3 regions of the Streptomyces sp. NPDC029164 genome follow, and region 3 is predicted to be linked to each of the others. Evidence: riboswitches for the same ligand, from Rfam matches in the RefSeq annotation. Region 3 holds a riboswitch; each other region holds the start of a gene.
The links. A riboswitch is a leader RNA that binds a small molecule or an ion and turns the genes downstream of it on or off. The one in region 3 is predicted to bind cobalamin.
Positions count from the first base shown of each region.

Region 1: another riboswitch for cobalamin. It lies ahead of ACZ4VT_RS05885 (ribonucleoside-diphosphate reductase subunit alpha); the one in region 3 lies ahead of metE (5-methyltetrahydropteroyltriglutamate--homocysteine S-methyltransferase).
Region 2: another riboswitch for cobalamin. It lies ahead of ACZ4VT_RS24005 (cobalamin biosynthesis protein); the one in region 3 lies ahead of metE (5-methyltetrahydropteroyltriglutamate--homocysteine S-methyltransferase).

Region 1 covers NZ_JBVHWW010000004.1:115,358-117,586, forward strand. Annotated here, with positions in the region: gene ACZ4VT_RS05885 (ribonucleoside-diphosphate reductase subunit alpha) at 1-1,179, opposite strand, end outside; cobalamin riboswitch at 1,325-1,456, opposite strand; gene ACZ4VT_RS05890 (GNAT family N-acetyltransferase) at 1,498-1,992, opposite strand; gene ACZ4VT_RS05895 (Uma2 family endonuclease) at 2,071-2,229, shown strand, end outside.
Region 2 covers NZ_JBVHWW010000025.1:109,121-111,349, forward strand. Annotated here, with positions in the region: partial or broken gene ACZ4VT_RS24000 (cobyric acid synthase) at 1-106, opposite strand, end outside; gene ACZ4VT_RS24005 (cobalamin biosynthesis protein) at 103-1,098, opposite strand; cobalamin riboswitch at 1,136-1,289, opposite strand; gene ACZ4VT_RS24010 (hypothetical protein) at 1,402-1,623, opposite strand; gene ACZ4VT_RS24015 (inorganic phosphate transporter) at 1,670-2,229, opposite strand, start outside.
Region 3 covers NZ_JBVHWW010000040.1:68,596-70,824, reverse strand. Annotated here, with positions in the region: gene ACZ4VT_RS31535 (hypothetical protein) at 1-231, shown strand, start outside; cobalamin riboswitch at 458-679, shown strand; gene metE (5-methyltetrahydropteroyltriglutamate--homocysteine S-methyltransferase) at 851-2,229, shown strand, end outside.

The DNA.
Region 1 (2,229 bases), on a different contig from region 3:
CATGGTCTTGCGGGCCAGGCCCTCCGCCTCGGCCTTGCGGTAGGCGGCGTCGAACTCGTCGCCCCACAGGTCGACCAGCTCGGGCACGTCGGCCGGGGAGAACAGCGACCACTCGGCGTCGGCGTTCACGCGGCGCATGAACTCGTCCGGGACCCAGTGGGCGAGGTTCAGGTTGTGCGTACGGCGCTGGTCCTCACCGGTGTTGTCGCGGAGCTCCAGGAACTCCTCGATGTCCGCGTGCCAGGTCTCCAGGTAGACGGCGGCGGCACCCTTGCGGCGGCCGCCCTGGTTCACGGCGGCGACGGAGGCGTCGAGGGTCTTCAGGAACGGCACGATGCCGTTGGAGTGGCCGTTGGTGCCGCGGATCAGGGAACCGCGGGCGCGGATGCGGGAGTACGACAAACCGATGCCGCCCGCGTGCTTCGACAGGCGCGCCACCTGGTGGTAGCGGTCGTAGATCGAGTCGAGCTCGTCCAGCGGGGAGTCCAGCAGGTAGCAGGAGGACATCTGCGGGTGCCGGGTGCCGGAGTTGAAGAGGGTGGGGGAGGAGGGCAGGTAGTCGAGGCGGCTCATCAGCCGGTACAGCGAGGCCACTTCCTCGACGGCCTGGACGCTCTCGTCCGCGGCGAGGCCACAGGCCACGCGCAGCATGAAGTACTGCGGGGTCTCGATGACCTGACGGGTGATCGGGTGGCGCAGCAGGTAGCGGCTGTGCAGGGTGCGCAGGCCGAAGAAGCCGAAGCGGTCGTCGGCGCCCTCGGCGAGGGTGAGCTCGACGAGGGAGTCCAGGCGGCTCGCGTGGGTGCGCACGAACTCGGCCGTGCGGTCGGCGATGAGGCCCTCGCGGTGGCCGACCTCGACGGAGGCCGAGAAGGAGGTGGAGCCCTGGCTCGCGGCCTCGTCGCGCACGGCCAGCGTCAGCAGCCGGGCGGCGAGCTTCGAGTACGCGGGGTCCTCGGAGATCAGACCTGCGGCGGCCTCCGTGGCCAGCCCGCGCAGTTCGGCGTCGTCGGCGGCGGAGCTGCGGCCGCGGAGCGCGGCGGCGGCGACGCGGCCGGGGTCGGTGTCGGGGAGGTCCGCCGTCAGTTCGGTGAGGGTACGCAGCAGCGTGGCCCCCGGGCCCTCGGTGTTGTCGCCAGAAACGGACTCGGCGCGCGGTGCGGAAGGCGCGATGGTCACGGCGGGAGCTCTCCCTCGCTCGGCCCGGTCATCGGCGGAGCGGGGCGCGAGCGGGCGCATGCGGGCGTGGCAGGAACGCGTACGCACCGCATGGCGTCCACCGGCCCAACCGCGAGGCCCGGACGTGTCGGCACCCGGTTCGGTCGAGCCGGGCGCGCTGTCGGCAGGTCCTCGGACTTGGTGTCCGGTAGGCGGACACTTCATACCGTTGCGGGACAGTTCCGGATTCGCACCGGATTCCCCTGCGGCGACAGCAGCCATGAGCATACATGTGGGGGGGCGCTGTTGTGCGACCCCCCACATGTTGTGTCGGTGCGGCTACAGCTCCAGCCGGAACGTGAGCAATTTCAGCCCGGGAACGGGTGCCCAGTCCCGCTCCGGCGTGCGGATGAAGCCGAGCCGCTCGTAGATCCGCTGGGCCCCGGTCATGCCGCGCTGGGTCGACAGCACCAGGTGCGTGACCCCCGCCAGCTCCCGCGCCCTGGCCATGCAGGCCCGCACCAGGGCCTCGCCGACGCCGCGTCCGCGCGCCTCGCGGGAGACGGCCAGCATCCGGAACTCTGCCTCGCCGGGCCCGGCGATGTCGGCCAGCGGGCTCCCGGGCGGTGCGAAGGTCACGCCGCCGAGCACGGCGCCCTCGTAGACGGCCACGAGCACCTCCCCGTCGGCGGCCCGGCCGGCGACGTCGCGCAGCACGCCCGCGTAGAACGCCTCGCCGGAGCCCAGCAGCCCGTCGCCCACGTAGGCCTGCGCGGTGATCTCACCCAACTGCTCGTACTCGGCGGGCAGCGCCGCCCTGATCACGATGTCCATGCGGTCGAGTGTGCAGGACGGGTGTCGGCGCCCGGCGTTATCGTCGGATGCAGCACCGTCGAGGAAGGTGAGCAAGGCATGACCGTGATGACCGACCGGCCCCAGATGCTGACCGAAGAGTTCGAGACCGTGGCGCGGATAGCCGCCAGAGAGGTCGAGGGGCTGCGGTTTGAATTCATCAACGGGAAGCTGGGGGTCAAGGCAGTGCCGGATGGGGACCACGGGACGATCATCGTG
Region 2 (2,229 bases), on a different contig from region 3:
CCTGGCGGGCCAGCCAGCGGCAGATGCCCGCCGTGACCACGCTCTTGCCGGCGTCCGACGTGGTACCGGCGACTAGGAGTCCGCCGCCGAGCTTCGCGCCGCTCATCGACGTCCCTTCCCTTTCCTGCCGGATGCGCCGGATACGCCGGATACACCGGATACGGCGGAGGCCAGCGTCCGGGCGGCCACACAGGCCCCGAGCGCCAGCCAGGTCACCTGTCGCGACAGCCGTACCGCCCGCTCGATGTCCGCGACCTCCACCGGCCGGCCGGCCCCGCCGTTCAGCACCGCCCGGTGCTCGACGCGGCCGCCGTACGCGAGGGTGCCGCCCAGCCGTACGCCGAGCGCTCCCGCGAAGGAGGCCTCGACGGGCCCGGCGTTCGGGCTCGGGTGCGCGGCGGCGTCCGCGCGCCAGGCGCGTACGGCTCCCCGCCGGTCGGGACCGGCCAGTACGGCGGCGGCGGCCGTCAGCCGGGCCCCCGGCCAGCCGGCCAGGTCGTCGAGCCGGGCGGAGGCCCAGCCGTAGCGCAGGTAGCGGGGGGACTTGTGGCCGACCATCGCGTCCAGGGTGTTCACGGCGCGGAAGGCCAGCAGGCCGGGGACGCCGCCGACGGCGCCCCACACCAGGGCCCCGACCACCGCGTCGGAGGTGTTCTCCGCGACCGACTCCACGACGGCGCGGGCCATCTGCTGCCCGTCCAGGGACTGCGGATCGCGCCCGCACAGGTGCGGGAGCCGCTCCCGGGCCACCTCGGTGTCCCCGGCGGTGAGCGCCCCGCCGATGGCGCGGGCCTCCCGGCCCAGCGAGGTGCCGCCCACGACAGCCCAGGTGGCGGCGGCGGTCAGGGCGATACGGACGGCAGCGGGCCGGGTGCGCACGGCGCGGGCGCCCAGCGCACCCACGGCGGCCGCGCCTCCGGCGCACACCAGCGTGTGCAGGAGGCCACGGGCGCGGTCGTCGCGCCACAGGGCGCGTTCGGCGGCGGCGGCGGCCCGTCCGAAGGCGGCCACGGGGTGCCCTCGGCGGGGATCACCGAGGATCCGGTCGCCGATCAGGCCCGCCGTGGCGCCGTACGCGAAGACGCGATCGGCACGCATGGTGGCAGGTATGTCCTCACTCAGGGTCCGCGCCCTGGTTCGACGTGTCCGGCGGCGAGAGTTCCTGGCTCCCGGGGCGCACGCGCGGCGTGCGCTCCCCGGTGACAGTGGCGGGACCGCGCCGGATTCGCACCGGACTTCCTCTCCATGCCGCCGTATTGGCTCGGGCAGTCCACCACGCACCGAGAAGGCCCGTCAACTCGCCGTTGACCTGCGGCGCGGCAGGGGCACGGGATGCGAAAAGCTCCCTCCGGGACAAATCCGGAGGGAGCCTTCACACCTGGTCGGCCGCGGGGCGGCGGATCAGGCGACGATCAGGTAGATCCCGTAGCCCACGGCTGCGGCGATGACCGCGAAGCAGGCGTACGCGCCGCTGCGGGCGAGGGTGGCGGTGCCGCCCTGCTCAGTGGCGGTCTCGTGCTTGGACAGGCCCACCAGGCCCAGGGTGAAGAGGGCCACGAGGGCGACGGTGGCGAAGAGGCTGACCCCGAAGACGGAGCCGAGCGCTTCCCAGTCGATCTTCATACTGCCACTTTCTGAATGTCCGGGTCTCTGGGTGTCTCTGTCTCGGTCAGACCGCGGCGGCCGGAGCCGCCGGGGTCTGCGTCGCGGCCGGGATGGTGGCCTTGAGGTCTTCGTCCGTGACCGCGGCGGTGGTGCCGGCGGCGGCGACGGTCGGCGGGACGGTGACCGCGGCGATCGCCGTGGTGACGACGCCCGGCTCCCCGGCGCCGGCCGGCTCCGCCTCGTTGACGTTGGTGTGGTCGACGACCTGGCGGCGCGAGATGAACCAGATGGCCAGGCAGGACCCGATCAGGAAGAGCGTGACCGCGGCGATGCCGACGTCACCGGCGCGCATGACCAGCTCGGCACCGGCCGAGACCAGCGCGGCGGCCGGCAGGGTCAGGCCCCAGGCGACGAACATGCGGGTCGCGGTGGACCAGCGGACCACACCGCCCTTGCGGCCCAGGCCCGCACCCATGACCGCACCGGAGCACGAGTGGGTGGTGGAGAGCGAGAAGCCCAGGTTCGAGGAGGCGAGGATGACGGACGCGGCCGAGGTCTGGGCGGCGAAGCCCTGCTGCGGCTGGAGGTCGGTCAGGCCGCTGCCCATGGTGCGGATGATGCGCC
Region 3 (2,229 bases):
CCGGGGCTCGTCCTCACCGGTGAGCTCGACATCCACACCACCTGGACCGAGGCCGACGGCCTCGCGTACATCACGGTGCAGTACGCCGGGGCGTCCGAGTGGCTCGCGCTTGCGGGAAGCCCCATCCCGTGCCCCAGTGAGGGCGCGAGCCGCGACCTGCACGATGCGGTCATCGACGCCATCCGAGCCGGAGCCGCCCGTCCCCTGGGCGCCGAAAACGCCCCTCGCTGACCCCGCGGCTCCGCGGCGGCCCGACCCACGTGCCCCCGGTGTCAGACCGCCCGGGGCAGCGGCCGCTGCGGCGGGCAGGTGTACGCACCGAGCGGGCGGATCAGCGCGTTGTGCCCGAGCTGCTCGGTGAAGGCCGTACGTCCCCTACCTGGTGTGCACGAGCGGCTGATCTCGTTTCGCCGTCCGATATCTGGAACGCTCTGCCCATTCTTCAGTCCGGCACCCTAGGGTGGACCCCGCAGCTGGTTCGCCCCGTCCGCCAGGCGGGATGCGTCGTAAGAGGGAACCCGGTGGGAATCCGGGACTGCCCCGCAGCGGTAAGTGGGAACGACCGCCGTCATACGCACTGGGACCGGAACCGGTCCTGGGAAGCGACGGCCAGTAGGTGTCTGCCCGAGTGGCCGGCGTGCCCACGAGTCCGAAGACCTGCCCGTTGCCCGAGCGCGAACGATCGCGCCCGGTTTCCCGGTGACCTCGTGGGCGGGTCGGCGTGCTTTCAGGCGGATCCTCCCCGTCGCGTACCCGGACGTACGGGACCACGCGGGCCGCCCGTTCCGGCACCCTTCGCGCCCTCGGCCCCCACTGGGTCCATGGAGACACGCTCGCGAAGGAGAGTTCCGTGACCACCGAGTCCGCAGCCGCGGCAGTACAGGCCACCGTCCACGGCTACCCCCGTCAGGGCCAGAACCGCGAACTGAAGAAGGCGATCGAGGGCTACTGGAAGGGCCGCGTCACCGCGGACGCCCTCCGGGAGACCGCCCGCGAGCTGCGCCGGGCCCACTGGGCCCAGCTGGCCGAAGCCGGCATCACCGAAGTCCCGACCGGAGACTTCTCGTACTACGACCACGTCCTGGACACCACGGTCATGGTCGGCGCGATCCCCACCCGCCACCGGGCCGCCGTCGAAGCCGACGCCCTGGACGGCTACTTCGCGATGGCGCGCGGTACGCAGGACGTGGCCCCGCTGGAGATGACCAAGTGGTTCGACACGAACTACCACTACCTGGTCCCCGAGCTCGGCCCCGACACCGTCTTCACCGCCGACTCCACCCAGCAGATCGCCGAACTCGCCGAGGCCCTCTCCTCGGGGCACACGGCCCGGCCCGTGCTCGTCGGCCCGGTCACCTACCTGCTCCTGGCCAAGTCCGCCCCGGGCGTGGCCGCCGGCTTCGAGCCGATCACCCTGCTGGACCGGCTGCTGCCCGTCTACGCCCAGGTGCTCGCCGAGCTCCGCGCGGCGGGTGCCGAGTGGGTCCAGCTGGACGAGCCGGCCCTGGTCCAGGACCGCACTCCGGCCGAGCTGAACGCCGCAGCCCGCACCTACCGGGAGCTCGGCGCCCGCACGGACCGCCCGAAGCTGCTCGTCGCCTCGTACTTCGACCGGCTCGGCGAAGCGCTTCCGGTGCTGGCGAAGGCCCCGGTGGAGGGCCTCGCCCTCGACTTCACCGATGCCGCCGCCGCCAACCTCGCCGACCTCGCGGCAGTCGGCGGGCTCCCGGGCAAGCGCCTCGTCGCGGGTGTGGTCAACGGACGCAACATCTGGATCAACGACTACCAGAAGTCGCTGACCACGCTCGGGACCCTCCTCGGGCTCGCCGACCAGGTCGACGTCTCCGCGTCCTGCTCCCTCCTGCACGTGCCGCTGGACGCCGGCGCCGAGCGCGACATCGACCCGCAGGTGCGGCGCTGGCTCGCCTTCGCCCGCCAGAAGACGAACGAGATCACCACGCTCGCCCGCGGCCTCGCCCAGGGCACCGACGCGATCACCCCCGAACTCGCCGCGAACCGCGCCGACCTGGCCTCCCGCGCGACTTCCCCGATCACCCACGATCCCGCGGTGCGGGCCCGCACCGCGGCGATCACCGACGCGGACGGGCGCCGCCCCCAGCCGTACGCCGACCGTGCGGTCGCCCAGCGTGCCCACCTGGGGCTGCCGCTGCTGCCCACCACCACGATCGGCTCGTTCCCGCAGACCGACGAACTGCGCGTGGCCCGAGC